3 regions of the Gardnerella sp. KA00255 genome follow, and region 1 is predicted to be linked to each of the others. Evidence: riboswitches for the same ligand, from Rfam matches in the RefSeq annotation. Region 1 holds a riboswitch; each other region holds the start of a gene.
What was found. A riboswitch is a leader RNA that binds a small molecule or an ion and turns the genes downstream of it on or off. The one in region 1 is predicted to bind thiamine pyrophosphate.
Positions count from the first base shown of each region.

Region 2: another riboswitch for thiamine pyrophosphate. It lies ahead of thiC (phosphomethylpyrimidine synthase ThiC); the one in region 1 lies ahead of thiM (hydroxyethylthiazole kinase).
Region 3: another riboswitch for thiamine pyrophosphate. It lies ahead of HXT51_RS01425 (ABC transporter permease); the one in region 1 lies ahead of thiM (hydroxyethylthiazole kinase).

Region 1 is NZ_CP058374.1:782,233-788,507, forward strand. It holds gene HXT51_RS03100 (UvrD-helicase domain-containing protein) at 1-1,848, opposite strand, end outside; gene HXT51_RS03105 (hypothetical protein) at 2,320-3,105, shown strand; TPP riboswitch at 3,231-3,322, shown strand; gene thiM (hydroxyethylthiazole kinase) at 3,311-4,828, shown strand; gene HXT51_RS03115 (bifunctional hydroxymethylpyrimidine kinase/phosphomethylpyrimidine kinase) at 4,855-6,275, shown strand, end outside.
Region 2 is NZ_CP058374.1:289,932-296,206, forward strand. It holds gene HXT51_RS01170 (NAD+ synthase) at 1-517, opposite strand, end outside; gene HXT51_RS01175 (MetQ/NlpA family ABC transporter substrate-binding protein) at 893-1,726, shown strand; gene HXT51_RS01180 (methionine ABC transporter ATP-binding protein) at 1,969-2,805, shown strand; gene HXT51_RS01185 (methionine ABC transporter permease) at 2,808-3,488, shown strand; TPP riboswitch at 3,629-3,739, shown strand; gene thiC (phosphomethylpyrimidine synthase ThiC) at 3,737-6,275, shown strand, end outside.
Region 3 is NZ_CP058374.1:360,007-366,281, reverse strand. It holds gene mfd (transcription-repair coupling factor) at 1-409, shown strand, start outside; gene HXT51_RS01435 (ABC transporter ATP-binding protein) at 461-1,198, opposite strand; gene HXT51_RS01430 (ABC transporter substrate-binding protein) at 1,368-2,363, opposite strand; gene HXT51_RS01425 (ABC transporter permease) at 2,517-3,332, opposite strand; TPP riboswitch at 3,322-3,446, opposite strand; gene eno (phosphopyruvate hydratase) at 3,659-4,954, shown strand; gene folK (2-amino-4-hydroxy-6-hydroxymethyldihydropteridine diphosphokinase) at 5,187-5,687, shown strand; gene folP (dihydropteroate synthase) at 5,846-6,275, shown strand, end outside.

The DNA of each region.
Region 1 (6,275 bases):
ACGCACATAAGAAGCTACTTCGCGCATAGTCAGAGTGCCAACAGAGATATCATGCGAAATATCGTCTAAACCTCGAAGGCTTAATTGCGCTAATTCAATCATTGCAAAAAGGCCTTGTACAAAAGGCTCATCGCGAAGAGTTTTCTTAACAGACGAATACCTAACAGGCACGCCATCTCTAGATAATTTTTCACCAAAAGCTCTAACCGTTGCATTATCGTGAGCAATAATCGCAATATCACTCCACTTACAATTAGAATCCAAATGAGCGCGCTTTATTTGCCAAATAATAGTATCTAATTCTTCTCTAGCAGAACGGTACACAGCTCCATAAGCATTAGCGGCGACTTCACCTTTGTGCACATGATTTTCGTTCGCATAACTTTCGTGCGCTGTATACTTCCACAAACGCTTAGATAAAGGCATATCAGTCGATATAAGAGAAGCTATAGAATTATCAATATTTCGCGATAATTCTTGAAGAGATATTGGATTATTGCGAATTTGATTAGAAACAAAAGTTGAATTATCTAAATCTGTATTATCTAAATCTGAATTCGGATAATCTGAAGAATCGCAATCGTCAGAAGACGAGTCACAATCAGCAGAATCATAAGCGTCAGAAGACGAATCACAATCGCAAACATCTTCAATAGAAACAGCAGCAGCGCGCATAAAACCATGACGTGCAGCTTCAATCACATAATCCGGATAAGCTCCTCTAAATGATTGCACTGATTCATCTGGATTAGCAGTTAAAACTATGCGAACACCAACTTCAGATAGAGAATTCAGAAAATCTAAGCCGCCTAAAGTAACATCCTGAAAATCGTCAACAACAAGCATAACTGGAATATTCGCTAAACCATCTTGCAAATCTGCCAATTCTTTAACAGCTTTAGACGCAGCAATCATCAAACCAGAAGAATCATAACGAGCCGAATTATTATAATCCTTGCGAAGTCTATCTTGATATTCCTTGCGCAAACGAAAAGCTAAACTCCACTGAGTGCGCAATCTTTCGATATAATCCGCGCTATATAAACTCGCATAATCTTTAGTTAAATCTTCTAAAACACGAGATTCATCATCACTAGAAACTATTGATAACTCATCCAAACGAGCAATCATATCTCGTAATTCATGCACAAAAGCAGAGTTAATTAAAGACTGATCCTGATTATTTTCATTATCTAAACGAGTATTTGAAGCATTATTAGAATCTTTATTAAAATTCTTAGAAAAATCTTTAGAATCTCTAGAATCTTCATCTCTAGCATCTCTAGCATCTTTAGAAAGACTGTCTGAATTTACAACAACGCAATTCCACTGATAGTTATTAAAATATTGCGCAAAAAGTTTGCAAGTTTCGCAACTTCCATTATCTCCCCTAACAACTTCCAACATATGCGTATGAATCACACTGCGCAATAGAGAATCCTGCTCCGCTCCATTAAGTAAACGCGGCTTTTGCGTATGCTTCAAATTAGATAAAGCAGAAATAATGCGAAAAGCTAAAGCAGACAAAGTTCCAACAGGCCTTGATTGCAAAGACGCACCCAATTTATTAATTATTTCATTTGAATAGCGAGCTGCAGAATTACGATTTTGCACAACAACAGTTACAGGGCCATAAGCACGATTTTGAGAAAAATCTTTATAATATGACATGCCATCAAGAGCAGCTTTAATAGCAAATCGCGTTTTACCCGTATTTGGAGCACCAAAAACAAGAAGCGTATTAGTCGGTTTTTCGTAAGTCTGCACTGAAGAATTATCCGGAGTAGATGAATCTGAAAAGCTATGCGAGCGCAAAGTACCATCAAATAATGCTTGCAAGTAATTCATATACCACTCCTTTGTTTAAGACTATTGATTATTATACGATTCACTACACTTAAGTACCCTTAAGTACCCTTCGCTACTCTTAAGTACCCTTAACTACTCTTCATTACTCTTCATTACTCTTCATTACTCTTAACTACTCTAAAGCGCCAAAAATAGCCAAAAACTAATGAATCACCAAGCAAACAACCCTAAACTACCCTTAACTACCCTTAACTACCCTTCCTACTCTAAAGTACTCTCTCTTAATCACTCTTCAGCACCCTTAACATCACAATTCAAAACTCAAAATATTTAGCTTAATAAAGCTTAATTGCATACTTCATACAAAAAAACACAATCCTTTTTTGAAGAATCATATACTGTGTAAAAATATTTTTTTATAGTTAAATCATTATTGTTGGTGATTTAAACTCACTTAACAAATACAAATCATGCTCGAACTAATGCGAAAATAAGAGATATGGAAAGAATATGTCTGAAAATTTACAAAACGTTGAGGAAAATACTTCAAACACGCAGCAAAACACGCAAACTCTTACAACCCACGACTACACTGTTCGCACAGTCATACGCATAATCGCTATTGTCGCTTCAATTTACGGAATGGCAGCCTCATGGGAAGGCTGGCTATCACTTTCATACTTCACAAATCTTTCTAATCTTATGATTTGCGTAGCTCTTGCAGGCTCACTAATTTGGGATACGCTAAACGTAATCAATCGAAACAAAGAAAATTCTAATTGGATTGATACAAAAACTAACGCTTGGTATATTTTCAAATTCATGATGACAATTTCTATTGCCGTCACATTCACACTCTACTTATGCTTCCTCGCTCCAACGAACAAACTAGGATTCATCGGAGCATACATGAATAACGGAGCAAGCAGCCTTTGCGTTCATTTCATAACGCCGCTTTTAGCTATAGCTGACTTCGTTCTTTACGATTACTTGTTTAAATCAAAGCGTTCACACATACTTTTCGCAACAGTTCCACCATTGGCATACGTGGCATTTTCAGTATTATTAAGCGAATTCGCAAACGTAAGATGGGGAGAACATGCCATGAAAGCTCCTTATAATTTCTTAAATTATGGAGCTAAAGCAGGATGGTTTGGATTTGCACCAGATACTTTTAACGCAACAACTCTTGGCGTGGGAGTCGCGTACTTACTCGTTATTTTCACGCTTATCTTTATTGGAGTAGGACAATTATTCCTAACGCTTAAAGATATTCGCGCGCGCAAAATGGCGTAACGCGTATAGCGAGAAAAGTGACGCTATATGTGGCTAGTATAGCTGGAAAAGTGACGAACAAAATAGCGTTATATATAGCGTAATAAATAAAATCCGAATAACGTCATAACGCGCATATATAGTCAAATATGGGTTCGGGGTGCGCAAAAGCGCTGAGATTATACCCGTTGAACCTGATCTAGTTAGTACTAGCGAAGGGAAAATCATGACTACTATGTCGTGCCATCAAAATAGTGAATTCTCAAACAATGCTCGTCGCAAGCAATTCGTTCAAGACGTGCGCGAATGTATTGAAACTTTGCGAGCAAAGAATCCTCTAACACACTGTGTAACAAATAATGTTGTTCAAGAAATAACAGCAAATGTTCTTCTTGCAGCAGGAGCATCTCCAGCAATGGTTATAGACGCCAACGAAGCTGAAGTATTTGCTCAAATCGCTTCTGGAGTATTAATAAATCTTGGAACATACAGACCAGTAGACAAAGAATCTATGGATGCTGCAATACGCGGAGCTGTAAAAGCGCATACACCGTGGGTTCTTGACCCTGTTGCAGTTGGCGGATTACCACCTCGCACCGAATACGCGCGAGAAATTGTTAAAAATCAACCTGCTGTAATCCGTGCAAACGCTTCAGAAATCTTAGGTTTAGCTGGAGAAGAAAGCGGAGGCAAAGGCGTAGACGCTGGAGACTCGGTTGATTCGGCAGTTGCAGCAGCTAAGAAGCTAGTTAAACTTTATGGATCCGTAGTAGCTATTTCTGGCGAAAAAGACGCTATTTATGGCCACGGATGCTCAGCTCGCGTTTCAGGCGGAAACGAGATAATGACAAAAGTAGTCGGCACTGGCTGCTCTCTTGGTGCATTAGTAGCAGCATACGTTGGAGCAAATCGAAATAAGCCTTTTGCTGCAACAGTTGCCGCACACGTACATGCTGCCGCAGCAGGAACCTGGGCAGCACAACGTTCAACTTCACCAGGATCATTTAGAACATTATGGATGGATGCGCTTATGGATTTAAGCGCAGACGAAATGATACAACTAACAAATATTGAATTCGAACTCGACCCCGTTGACTGGTCTTTATATTTCATAACAGACCCAAAGATGAGCGATAGAGCTGAAGAAGATATTGCAGTTGATTGCGTTAAAGGCGGTGCGAGCGTAGTCCAATTGCGCGATAAGTATGCAGATAGCGAAACTTTTAATAATAAAGCTCAAAGTTTACGTGAAAAAATGCTTGCTAACGGTTGCGGAGACGTACCTATTTTCGTTAATGATCGTTTAGAATGCGCTAAAAACTTAGGATTCAACTTACATGTTGGACAAACAGATACTCCTTATATTGAAGCGCGTAAATCTATTCCTGCAGAATGGATGGTTGGACTTTCTATAGAAAACTTAGACCAGTTAAATTACGTTTATGAAGAATGCGCTAAAGAAAATGTAGCATTGCCTGATGTTATTGGAATAGGTCCAATTTGGCCTACTGCCACTAAACCAGACGCTGCTCCTGCTTTAGGCATTGAAGGTCTAGAAAAGATTGCCAAACAAGCTAAAGAATTCGGCATTAGCGCGCTCGGAATCGGCGGCGTTAACGAAAGCACTGTGTTCCCTATTAAAAATACTTCCGTAAATGGCTTATGCGTGGTATCTGCTCTTATGCTCGCAGAAAACCCTTGCGAAGAAGCACATAAATTACGCGATACTATCACGAAAGAATAAAATTAATGAATAATGAATCTGTCCAGATAGACACTCAGTCAAGTCAATCAGCCCAAACTCAATCGGTTAATCAAGTGTACGAAGCGAATCTAAGGCCATCTTCCCTACCTTCTTTAGAAGAGCCGATTATTCCGCGAGTGCTAAGCATTGCAGGCACTGATCCAACAGGCGGAGCTGGAATTCAAGCTGATTTGAAATCAATCATGGCATCTCACGGATATGCAATGTGCATAACAACGAATTTAGTTGCTCAAAACACTTGCGGCGTGCGCGAAGTTTACACTCCACCAACTGAGTTTTTGCAAGCGCAACTCGAAGCAGTATTTGACGACGTAACTATTGACGCTGTGAAAATCGGCATGCTTGGAGACGAATCATATATAAGACTAGTTCAAAACTGGCTTAAAAATCATCCAGTTCCTGTTATTGTGCTAGATCCTGTTATGGTAGCAACTTCAGGAGATAGATTGCTTGAAAAATCTGCAGAAAACGCAATGCGCGAATTTGCAGCTTGTGCGGATGTTATTACGCCAAACGTGCCTGAACTCGCAGTATTATGCGATAAACAGCCTGCATCTAATTTCGAAGAAGCTTATGCACAAGCAAGCGAATGGGCTGCAAAAAACAATACGATTGTTATTGTTAAAGGCGGTCATTTAACAGACAAAGATGCCGGAAATACTGTTGTATTCCCAGACGGACACAAAACACACGTTCCTTGCCCTAGAGTTGACACAACAACAACGCATGGAACCGGCTGCTCGCTATCGTCTTCGCTCGCAACACGCATAGGATTAGCGTTACGCGAAGGAAAGAATCTACAAGATTACAATACTGTAGCTAACGCTTTAGCATGGTCATCAAGATGGCTGAATGAGGCTATTTCGCGCGGTAAAGATTTGCATGTTGGAAAAGGACACGGTCCAGTAAATCATGCAGCTCGCAATTATCGTTTGGAATTAGACTCTTCAGCAACGCCTTGGGAACATATGAAAGCGCACGATTTAGACGGATTGACTCCGCAAAGCGTAATCGTAAAAGCCCACAGCAAGCCAAGAAAGCCAACTGTAGAGCCTTGCGGTCCTTGGACTCAAGCCTTATGGGATGCTACTGCAGATGTTGATAACAACATTATGAACATGCCATTCATTAAGGCTTTGGGCGATGGAACGCTTGATCCTGACTTATTCGCTTTCTACATAAATCAAGATTCTGAATACTTGAAGCGTTATTCTCGCGCGTTAGCTGCTGTTGGAGCTAAAACGCCAGATAACGAAGCTAGAGTTCATTGGGTTTCTGGCTCAGCAGTGTGCATAGAAGCAGAATCGCAATTGCATAGAAATTGGCTTGGAAGTAGACATATAAGCATGGATTCGGCTTGCTCGCCAGTGACATTAGCTTACGTAAATCACTTACTTGCTTCTACTATGATTGACGACTACGTGAT
Region 2 (6,275 bases), 490 kb from region 1:
TAATTTTATTCTTCGCTAATTGTGCTACAGGACCGCCGTCTTGCCAAATATCTTCACAAATAGCAAAACCTATACGCATATCATTAATTTGTAGGATTTCGCATTCATTTCCAGAAGAAAAGATTCTGAACTCGTCAAAAACTCCATAATTTGGTAAGAAGTGTTTATCGTAGTGAAGAATAACTTTCCCGTCGTGTAATACAACTAGACGATTTCGTGGCTTACCTGAGGATTCATCTAAACCAACAGTTCCAACTACTACGTATAAATCGGACAATTCTTCTTCGCATAAACGCTTTGCAAGAGAAGATATAGCATTATTAGCAGCTTTACGAAAAGTATTCCTTAATGCAAGATCCTCAATAGGATATCCGGTTAAAGTCATTTCAGGAAATATGACTATGCTCGCGTTATTTTTCTTAGAATTTTTGCAGTATTGCAAAATCTTTTCACTGTTTGATTCTATATTCCCTACGCAAGTATCAATCTGCGCTAATGCTAAACGAATTACACTCATGCTTATAAGTGTAATCGAAAAATAAAAATCACTAATAATATTGCAAAATTTATACACTTAATATTTTTTAGTTATCCTTTATTTACAACGTTTTCTAACTGGTCATAAGTAATACAAATATTAAAACAGTAGCGTTAAATGATTTTCTCTCATATATTGAGATTTTGTTACTCGCGAAGGGGAAAAATTGCAGAGAAACAAGAGATAAGAAAAAACTTAAGAAGTGAAGACGGGAACAGAAGACAAAAGAATAAAAGAACAAATTAAAAAGCAAAATTAAAAAAGATTAAAAAATTAAAAAGCAAAATAATTTAAAACAACAAAAAAAATAAAAAATAAAAGCAATAACTAAGATTTAGATATAAGGAGAAACGCATGAATAGTAAGAAAATTATTGCAGCAGTCATCACTTTAACTTCACTCGTCGGATTGACTTTAGGCGGATGCGGTTCACGTAAAAATGCTCAGGAAGATAATAAAACTATTATAATTGCCGCTTCTCCTACTCCTCATTCTGAAATCTTAAATAAAGCTGTAAAGCCAATTTTGCAAAAAGAGGGTTATAAGTTAGTAGTAAAGGAATTTACTGACTACGTGCAGCCAAACACAGCTACTGAAGAAGGCGAAGTAGACGCAAACTATTATCAGCATCTGCCTTATCTTGATAATTTCAATAAGGAAAAAGGCACTCACCTTGTTTCAGTAGGTGGAATTCATTTTGAGCCATTTGGATTGTATCCAGGAAAAACCAAGACAATTAAAGCATTAGCAAATGGCGCAACAGTTGCAGTTCCAAATGATCCTACTAATGAGGCTCGCGCATTGCTTCTTTTGCAAGACGCTGGATTGATTAAGTTGAAGAATCCAAATGATATTAACGCTACTACAAAAGACATTACTGAAAATCCTAAGAATTTGAAGTTTAAAGAGCTTGAAGCAGCAACAGTTCCTACTGCTATTAAGGACGTAGACCTTGCTGCTATGAACGGCAACTACGCTATTCAGGCTGGTTTCAATCCAATTAAAGACCCGCTTGCTTCAGAAAAAGTTGGAGGCGTTGCAGCTAAAACTTACGAAAACATTATTGTTGTAAAGAAGGGTTCTGAAAAGTTTAAAAAAATCAAGGCCTTGCTTAAAGCTTTGAAGACAAGCGAAGTGCGCGATTATATTACTAAAACTTATAAGGGTGCCGTACTTCCTGTTTTCTAAAAAATACTCACAATGTAGCCATATAATGCCGCAATGTGTATTATCCATGTACGCTTGCGGCATTATTTTTATAAGAGTGTAATATACGTAATGCGCGCGCTAGTCATAGTGTTAACTAATAAATAAATATAGTTAAATAAATACAGTTAAATAAATACGATGCTGGATAATAACTTGTGCGTAACGTAATATGAAACGCTGGTATATTTCACGCCGAGAACAATAATCTGTTAAGGAAAAGCATGATTCAGATTGAACATCTTCACAAAAGCTACGGCAAAGGTAGCGAAACGAATGAAGCATTACATGATATTAATCTCACTATTGAATCGGGAGAAGTATTCGGAATTCTTGGTTCCTCTGGTGCTGGAAAGTCTTCGCTAGTTCGTTGCATGAATCTGCTTGAGCGACCAACCTCTGGAAAAATCATCATTGACGGGAATGATATTACAGAAGTAAAAGATAAAGAACTTGCAAAAGTTCGCACAAATATTGGCATGATTTTCCAGAATTTTAGCCTTTTCCAGCAGCGCACAGTATTAAGAAACGTAACGTTCCCATTAGAGTTGAACCACACTCCAAAAACGAAACGAGAAGAACGCGCAAACTATTTGCTTGACTTAGTAGGCTTAAAAGATTTTGCAAATCGCTACCCTAGCCAACTTTCAGGCGGACAGCAGCAGCGCGTGGCAATTGCGCGAGCGCTAGCTAATAATCCTTCAATAATGCTTTGTGACGAAGCAACAAGCGCGCTTGATTCAACAACTACTGCACAGATTCTAAACTTATTGAGCAAAATTAACCGTGAGCTTAACGTAACGCTTGTTATTATTACGCATTCGTTAGCTGTAGCTCGTAATATTTGCGATCGAGTTGCAATGATTGATGGCGGGCGCATTGTGGAACTGGGTGACACGGATACGCTTTTTGCAAATCCACAAAGCGATATTTTGCGCACGCTTATTGCGGATGAAAAGCAGGAAAATCATCGAGCAAAACCTACAAACAAGTCTGCAAACGCGTCAACAAATGAGGCAACAAACACACCTAAAAACGCGCTTAACAATGAGGTGAAATAACAATGTTAGAAGCTGCTACACAATTTATTAATGACTACGGCGACTTACTTATTGAAGGCGTGCAAGACACACTTGTAATGACATCAGTTGCAACACTTTTTGCGTATATTATTGGTCTTCCTATTGGCGTACTTCTAATTACGTCAAACAAAAAAGGTATTTGTCCTAACGCGCCAATTAACACAGTTCTCGGCTGGATTGTTAATATCGTACGTTCAGTGCCTTTTATTATTTTGCTAGTTGCAATAATTCCTTTCACTCGTCTTATAGTTGGAACATCTCTTGGAGTTCCTGGAGCTATTGTTCCTCTGGTAATTACAGCTGCACCATTCGTTGCTAGAGTTGTTGAACAATCTTTAGCTGAAGTTGACGGAAGCTTAATTGAAGCAGCACAAAGCTTTGGCGCAAGCAAATTACAAATTGTTTGCAAAGTATTATTATGGGAATCTTTACCTTCGCTAATTCGCGGAGCTGCACTTACATTTATTACGCTTTTTGGATTCTCTGCAATGGCTGGAACAGTTGGCGCAGGCGGACTAGGAGATATTGCAATACGATACGGATACCAGCGTTATCAATACGATGTGATGACAGTAGCTGTTATTCTTTGCATCATTCTCGTACAAATTGTGCAAAGCTTGGGAGATTTTATTTCTCGTTCAATTAATCATCACGAACGCTGAAAAATACAAATATATTAAAACTAATAAAACTGTCTGCGCGAAATAATCGTTCAGACAGTTTTATTTTAATTGCAATCTTTTATCGCAACATACCTTTTGCTTATTAAATGCACGTACTCGTGTAAAATATAGAAGTCACAACATTTTTGCAGGGGTGCTTTCTCAAGAAGATTGCTGAGATAAGTTTTTATAAAACTTAACCCTTCGAACCTGTTAGTTAATACAACGTAGGGAGCAACGACTTAGGTATGACTTCGAATTATCCATACGCGTCTATGCGTAATCAATTTAACCTCAGCGCCTGCTTTATTGCAGATGCAAAAACTTGTAATCGTCCTATCACTGATGTAGTTGATGACGCTTTACGCGCTGGAGCAACATTCATACGTCTTCATGCTAATAATGATAATGCCCAGGAACTCACAACTGTTGCTCGTGATATCGCGCAAATAATCGAAGATAATAACAAATGCGACTCGGTCACTTTTGTTATTGATGAACGCGTGGACGTAGCATGGCAAGCAAGAAATCAAGGCATTAAAGTTGATGGTATTCATCTTTCACAAGGAGATATGGAACCTAGAGAAGCTCGTGCTTTGTTAGGCGAAGATGCCGTTATAGGTTTGTCATTAGAAACAGAAAGCCTTGTAAAAGTTATTAACGAACTTCCAGATGGATGCATTGATTATATTTGCGTAACAGCAATGCATAATCCAGAAGAAGGATGCGAAAACTCTACTGCATCTTACGAGTTGGAAGCAAATCATACAACGCTTGATGAAGAAAAAATCAATACTATTTGTAAAGCAAGTGATTTCCCTGTTCTTGTTGGCGGAAGAATTCAACTTGATGATGTAGATATGATTGCACGCACTAATGCTGCTGGATGGTTCGTAGCTGAAGCATTGTATTCTTCGCAAACACCAGAATCAACTATGAGCGAATTTATTGAGCGCTGGAAAGCTGTTCGAGGAGAAGAAAAGCACGGTTATGCCAAGCGTGTAATCGTTCCAGAAAATGCTGAGAACTCTGAAAAGCCTCAAGAAAAGAAGCCAACATTTATTAATGCTAAAGAAGCAAAAGACGCTGCAAAATTAGCAAAACAGCAAAGAGTTGATATAGCTGCTCGTGGATGCACTCAACGAGACAAAGCTCATATTCGTAAGACTACGCCAGTTCATTTTGAATATAAGTATGGTTCTTACGATTTGGAAGTTCCTTATACAGAAATTAAGCTTTCTGATACTCCAGGCGTTGGTCCTAACCCACCATTTAAGGATTACAACACAGAAGGACCTAAGTGCGATCCGAAGGAAGGCTTGGCTCCTCTTCGCCTTGATTGGATTTTGGATCGTGGAGACGTAGAAGAATACGAAGGTCGTAGACGTAATCTTCAGGATGATGGAAAACGTGCTATTAAGCGTGGTAAAGCTTCAAAAGAATGGCGTGGACGCATGCATAAGCCAATGAAGGCTGTGGATCATCCTATTACTCAAATGTGGTACGCGCGTCATGGAATTATCACTCCAGAAATGCAATATGTTGCTACTCGTGAAAACTGCGATGTAGAACTTGTTCGCTCTGAACTTGCTGCTGGACGTGCAGTAATTCCTTGCAATATCAACCACCCTGAAGCAGAACCTATGATTATTGGTTCTCGCTTCTTAACTAAGCTCAACGCGAACATGGGTAATTCTGCTGTCACATCTTCTATTGACGAAGAAGTAGAAAAGCTTACCTGGGCTACTAAGTGGGGCGCGGATACCGTTATGGATCTTTCCACCGGTAACGATATTCACACGACTCGCGAATGGATTTTGCGTAACTCCCCTGTTCCAATTGGCACTGTGCCAATGTATCAAGCTTTGGAAAAGGTTGAGGATGACGCTTCTAAGCTCAGCTGGGAATTGTTCCGCGACACTGTTATTGAGCAGTGCGAGCAGGGCGTTGATTACATGACTATTCACGCAGGTGTACTTCTTCGTTACGTGCCTCTTACTGCAAATCGCGTAACTGGTATTGTTTCTCGAGGCGGTTCCATTATGGCTGAATGGTGCTTGCAACACCATCAGGAAAGCTTCTTATACACTCACTTCGAAGAATTATGCGAGATTTTCGCCAAGTACGATGTTGCGTTCTCTTTGGGTGACGGCTTGCGTCCAGGAAGCTTGGCTGATGCTAACGATGCAGCTCAGCTTTCAGAATTGATGACTCTTGGAGAGCTAACCAAGATTGCATGGCAGCATGATGTTCAGGTGATGATTGAAGGCCCAGGACACGTACCATTCGACACTGTCCGTATGAATATCGAGATGGAGAAAGCAATTTGCCAAAATGCTCCATTCTATACTCTTGGACCTTTGACAACCGATACAGCTCCAGGATACGATCACATTACTTCAGCAATAGGCGGCGTGGAAATCGCACGTTACGGAACAGCTATGCTTTGCTATGTGACTCCTAAGGAGCACTTAGGCTTACCAAATAAAGATGACGTTAAGCAAGGCGTAATTGCATATAAGATTGCCTGTCATGCGGCTGATCTTGCAAAGCATCATCCGCATGCTATGGATCGCGATAACGCAATCAGTAAGGCTCGTTTTGAGTTCCGCTGGTTGGATCAGTTTAATTTAAGTTACGATCCTGATACCGCTATCGCTTTCCATGATGAAACGCTTCCGGCAGAGCCAGCAAAAATGGCTCACTTCTGTTCCATGTGCGGACCAAAATTCTGCTCTATGGCTATTTCGCAGAATATTCGTAAGCGTTTCGGAGGAGCAGCTCAGC
Region 3 (6,275 bases), 420 kb from region 1:
TTCTTATATTGATAGCGATAAGTTGCGATTAGAAGCATATAGAAAGTTGTCTGCTGCTCGTAGCGATGAAGATTTGCAAGAAATCCGAGAAGAATTATCTGATCGTTATGGTGAGCCGCCTAAAGCTTTCGAAGCTTTGTGTGATGTTGCTAGATTGAGATTTGCTGCCAGTAAATTAGGCATTACACAAATAGCTTCGCAAGGTAAATCTGTGAGAGTTATAGGTATGGATCCTAAAGAATCGTTGTTAATGAGATTAAAGAGGATTTATAAGTCAGTACAGTATCGTCCACTTACGCATATGCTGATTATTCCTGCTCCATTTGAATCATCATTAGGATCTAGTTCTATGAATGAATCAGATATTCTTAAGTGGTCTAAACAATTACTTGAAGATTTAGCGTGGTGATTTGTAATATCTGATTTGTAATATCTGTTGCAATATAAGTATTAAAAATATTTATTGCAATGCCATGCGCAGTTCGTCTTCTATTTCAACGTGATTATTTGGACGCTTTTGTGCATCAAGTTGGCTTCGATCAATATTCCAGTTTTTCTCAATGATTCCGTCTTTGATCATAAGAATTCTGTCAGAAAGTCTTACTGCTTCAGAAATATCGTGCGTGACCATTATTGTGGTCCAGCCATGTTTTTGCCTTAGATTATCAAGCAAATCTTGCATGTCTAAACGAGTTAAAGCGTCTAATGCTCCGAAAGGCTCGTCTAAAAGTAGTAATTCAGGATTATGAACTAAAGCTCTAGCTAATGAGACTCGTTGTGCTTGACCACCTGAAAGTTCTGACGGCCATTTCGAACCGCAATTATTAAGTTGCATATCGTTAAGAGCTTTTTCTGCAATAGATTTTAGTTCTGATTTGTTTCCTTGCATGCCGAAAACTACGTTCTTACTTACTGTTAGCCATGGTATTAATCTTGCGTCCTGGAAACCTATTGCTTGATGTTGCGTGACGTTTATTGTTCCAGAATCAGGTTTGATTAATCCTGAAATAACTTTAAGAAGAGTGGTTTTCCCACATCCTGAGCGTCCGATTAGAGATACAAATTCACCTTTTTTAATATTTAGATTTATATCTCGCAATATTTTAGCGTTATTTTTAAAAGTTACGCCAATATGTTCTAGAGTAACGCAGTAAGAGTTATTTTTAGTCTCATAGTTTTCTTCTATTTGAGTGTTCATATTTTACTCCTACTGCGTTGCTCTAAATCATGTTTATATAATATATATAACTTTGTTATACAAACTTGTTATATAACTTTGTTCTAATTTTGATTAATCAGTTATATATTTATTTTGATATTTAATTTTTGTTTTTACTGATATGTGTTTTATAGATATATGGATTAATTTACTTCGAGCAATCCATTACAGAATCTTTCAAATTCTTTGGAGCTTGCTTAATTAAACCATATTTCACGTATTCTTTAGCCTGAGTTTCCATCATTTCCAAACCTTTTTCATCGATTGGACGAATAGTTGGATTGTCAAACTTTTCAATTTGCTTAATAATAGTTTCGCTTGCTCCGAGCTGCTTGTAAGCGTTTCCAATAACATTGTTTTCTTTATGAGACTTTTCTGCTTCGCGAACAAGAGCCTTGTACATCTTCTTAACAAGATCCGGATGCTTTTGAGCAAAGCTCTTAGAAACAATGTGAATGGTGACGTTCATATTGCCGTACTTTTTAGCATTTACAAGCAACTTTGCGCCTGGAGTTGTCATTGCTGCAGCAAGATTCTGATCGAATGAGGAAATTGCGTCGATTTGTCCAGAAGTAAATGCTGCCTGGAAGTTCTTAGGGCTCATCTCAACTTTGTTAACTTTAGAAACATCTAAGCCGCTTTTATCGAATGCGCGGTGAAGCATGTAATCGCCAGTGTCACCGTTGTGAATAATAGCAACTTTCTTGCCATACAAGTCTTTTAGTGTTTTCACGCCGCTTTTTGCGGATGCAACGATTCCTTGGGAATCACCATTGTAATATTCGAGTGCAAAAGCAACCCATGGCTGTCCTTCAGCAATCAAATCAATGAAGCGTCCAGTTCCAGTGGTTGTAGCATCTGCATTTCCGCTCATCACAGCAGTAAGACCGTCAACTGGAGTGTAAGGACCAGTGTAAACTACTTTAGATTTGCCAAATTCGTCTTGAAGGAATTTCTCATTTTTCAAAGTAGTTAAATAATTTGCTGTAGAAAGATAAGCAACTCTCATAGTTCCAGCGTCTTTTGAAGAAGCGGTTGATGATTTTTGTGAGCTTCCGCAAGCTGCAAGAGATACAGTTGCACAAGCAGCGCAGATTAATGCAATAATGCTCTTTTTAGAAAATCGCATTTTTAAATTAGCCATGATATATAGCTCCTTTTGTTTGGTTGTTATTGTTTGTTGTTTGTTTGGTTGTTATTATTTGGTTGTTGATTCTAAATATTGACTAATTCTTAAAAAGCAATTTAATGCATTTTAAAAAGTAGTTAATTTTAGAAAAATGTTGATATTACTAGATTATTTGCGTGATTTTCTATCTAATCTGCGTTCAGGTATAAGAAGATACTCTAATATATTTGCAGTAAGCTCAGATCCAAGACCTGCAATTGCGTACATAATAACGCATGCCATCATTTGATCTGGTCTAAAGAATTCTTGTGCTCTTGAAAGAATGTATCCAATTCCAATAGAAGAATTAACTGTTTCGCAAGTCACTAATGCAACCCATGCTACAGATATTGCAAATCGCAAACCTGTCATAAAACTTGGAAGTGTGCCGCGAAGCAAAATAGATATAAAAATAGTAGATTTTTTAACGTGATAAACCTGCGCTAATTCAAGAAGTTTTGGATCAATATTACGCACTCCATCGCGAATATTAACGTACATAGGTCCAAAAACACCAACGGCTATAAGCGCTATTTTCATCGTTTCATCTATTCCGAGGAAAATTATTAATATTGGAGCTAAAGCCGGGAATGGAATTGACCTCAACATGTGGCTTGGTTTATCAACAACAATATTGCCAAGCTTACTGCCTCCTGCAAGTATTCCTGCTGGAACAGCAAAAATAATTCCTAATAAAAGTCCTAAAAGAACTCGTAAAATACTTATTCCTAAGGATTTTAATAATATGCCTTCATTGTTTAAATCAATAAAAGCTTGTATTACTTCATATGGGGATGGCAAAGAACGGTCTTCGATTGGAGAAAGAGTTGTGAAAAACCACAAAACCAAAATGAGGATAGTTGAAATCCACACTTTGCACGAAGATACCGCTTTAAACGCAATCTTCAATATGTTCTTCGCTTTATTAGGCGAACTGTAAGTCATGCGACAATCCCTTCGATAGTTTTAGCTATATCAGGTTCGACGAGTGTATTCTCAGCGCAACACTGTACATATTGTTGTTTGGCACGATGTAGTTGCGCACCCCGTGTCTGAGGTCATTATCTATTAAGGGTATGGACAAGTATTATTTAAAAGCGATATTTATAAACGATATTCGTGTAAAAATCGATGATCTGCTAATTTGACTCGAAGTAAATCAAGATATTGTGAACGTTCACGGCATAAACACAATGGAAGAATCTATAACGTCCATAAAACGCACTAATGTTAAAAGAGTCATCACAACCCATAAGTATTAAGGAGTAGTTGTGGCAGCTATTGAAAGCGTATATGCACGCGAAATTTTGGATTCCCGTGGAAATCCTACTGTTCAAGTTTATTTGGAAACTGAAGATGGCGCTCAGGGCATTGGTTTAGTACCTTCTGGTGCTTCAACTGGTGAAGCTGAGGCTTGGGAACGTCGCGATGGCGACAAGTCCCGTTACCAAGGCAAGGGTACCTTGGAAGCAGTCAAGGCCGTCAATGAGGTTATCGCACCTAAGGTTATTGGCATGGATGCCACTGACCAGCGCGCTCTTGATGAAACTATGATTGAGCTCGATGGCACTCCAAACAAGGGCAAGCTTGGCGCAAACGCTATTCTTGGCGTTTCTCTTGCTGCTCTTTATGCAGCTGCTGAATCTGCAGAGCTTCCATTGTATCGTTACATCGGCGGAACTAACGGACACATTCTTCCAGTTCCAAACATGAACATCATGAACGGTGGCGCTCACGCTGACTTCGCAACCGATATTCAGGAATACATGATTTCTCCATACGGCTTCGCAACCTACAGCGACGCTTTGCGCGCCGGCGTTGAGGTTTATCACACCTTGAAGAACGTTTTGAAGAAGGAAGGCTTGGCTACTGGTCTTGGCGACGAAGGCGGCTTCGCTCCAAAGATGAAGTCCAATGAGGATTCCTTGAAGTACATCATGGATGCGATCGAAGCTGCAGGTTATGAGCCAGGCAAGCAGATTGGTATTTCTCTTGACGTTGCTTCTTCTGAGTTCTACAACAAGGAAACTGGTAAGTATCGTTTCGATGGCGAAGAGCGCGAATCTGCTTACATGCTTGATTACTACGAGAAGCTCATCAACGAGTATCCAATCGTTTCCATCGAAGATCCATTCCAGGAAGAAGGATGGGATGATTGGGCAGAAATCACCAAGCGTCTTGGCGATCGTTTGCAGTTCGTTGGCGATGATTTGCTCGTCACTAATCCAAAGCGTTTGGCTAAGGGTATTGAGCTTGGAGCAGCTAACTCCTTGCTCGTAAAGTTGAACCAGATTGGTTCCGTTACCGAAACCCTCGACGCTATTGAGCTTGCAACCAAGAATGGCTTCACTTCCATGGTTTCCCATCGTTCTGGTGAAACCCCAGATACCACCATTTCTGATCTTGCTGTTGCTAAGAACACCGGCCAAATCAAGACTGGTGCTCCTGCTCGTGGCGAGCGTATTGCTAAGTACAACCGCTTGCTTGAGATTGAGGAAGAGCTTGGTTCTACTGCTCAGTACGCTGGTTACAGTGCATTCAAGGCTTGCAAGAAGTACGTTAAGTAGTTTCATAGTTTTGAATTGCATTTTGATAAGCTACAATAAGCTAATTTGAATATGCTAAACGGTCGGTCACTTCGGTGGCTGGCCGTTTTATATAAAAATAAAACTGAATTAAAATATCTAAAGCAATAAATAAAACTGAATAAAACAATTTAAAAAATATAAAAATTGCATAAAACTGAATAAAATTGCATAAAGCAATCTAAAACAAATATAAAACAATTTGGGGGTCTGTATGAGTTCGTTAGTATACATAAGTTCTGGAAGCAATATTGGGGATCGTTTAAATAATTTACAACAAGCAGTTAAAATGCTGAAAGAAAATACCCATATAAGTAATGTAATAGTTTCTTCTGTTTATGAAACTGAACCAGTTGGAGACGTTGAGCAAGATAGTTTTTATAATATTGGAATTAGGCTGAGAACAGACTTAACTCCTTATGAACTTTTAGATTTCATTCATGAGATAGAGCAGCGTTTACACAGAAAGAGGATTATCCATTGGGGTCCTCGAACAATCGATTTAGATATTATTGATTACGATAAATGCGTATTTAAAAGCGATAATTTAACTATTCCTCATAAAGAGCGCGATAATCGCAAATTTGTCTTGGTTCCGCTATTGGAAATCAGCAAAGATGATCCTGACTATCATGACTTACTTGAAGAAAAACTATCTTATCTTAATGATTCTCATTGGATTAAAATCGTTGAAGGCAGTGAAGTTTTTAATTAAATAAGACGTTTTCTCACATTCATATTTATTTATATTCCATTCATATTTATTTGTATTTATGGTATGTGCAAGCTAGAAACAAAATTGCAAATCCGCATACTTAGCTTGCAAATAGTATATGATTATTTAGGTATTTAGACATAAAGATAGGAATAGTTATGAATATTACAAAAGAACGTGATATTACTGGCACAAGTCTTGCAGAAAAAGTTCTTCTTAATCAAGTACAAAAAGAGCAAAAATTAGTTTTGAACTGGAATGATATACCTTCTGACTGCATGCAAAAGGTGATTGATTTCATTGATCATTTTGATACTTCTTATGAAGTAAAAGAGTCGTCTGTTCAATTTTTATTGCCGCTTATTGCCATTAAACCTTTTATAAACGCATGTGAAAAAACGTGGAATAATGATTCTAATCTATTAGAAAGCATTAATTCTGTTGCGCGCGAAAATACTATTATTTGGAAAGCTGGACGTTTCTGCTTTGATACTATTGACAAGCCAATTGTTTACGCAATTTTGAATATTACGCCTGACTCTTTTTATGACGGTGGAAGATATCAAACAGAAGAGCAAATTAAAAAGC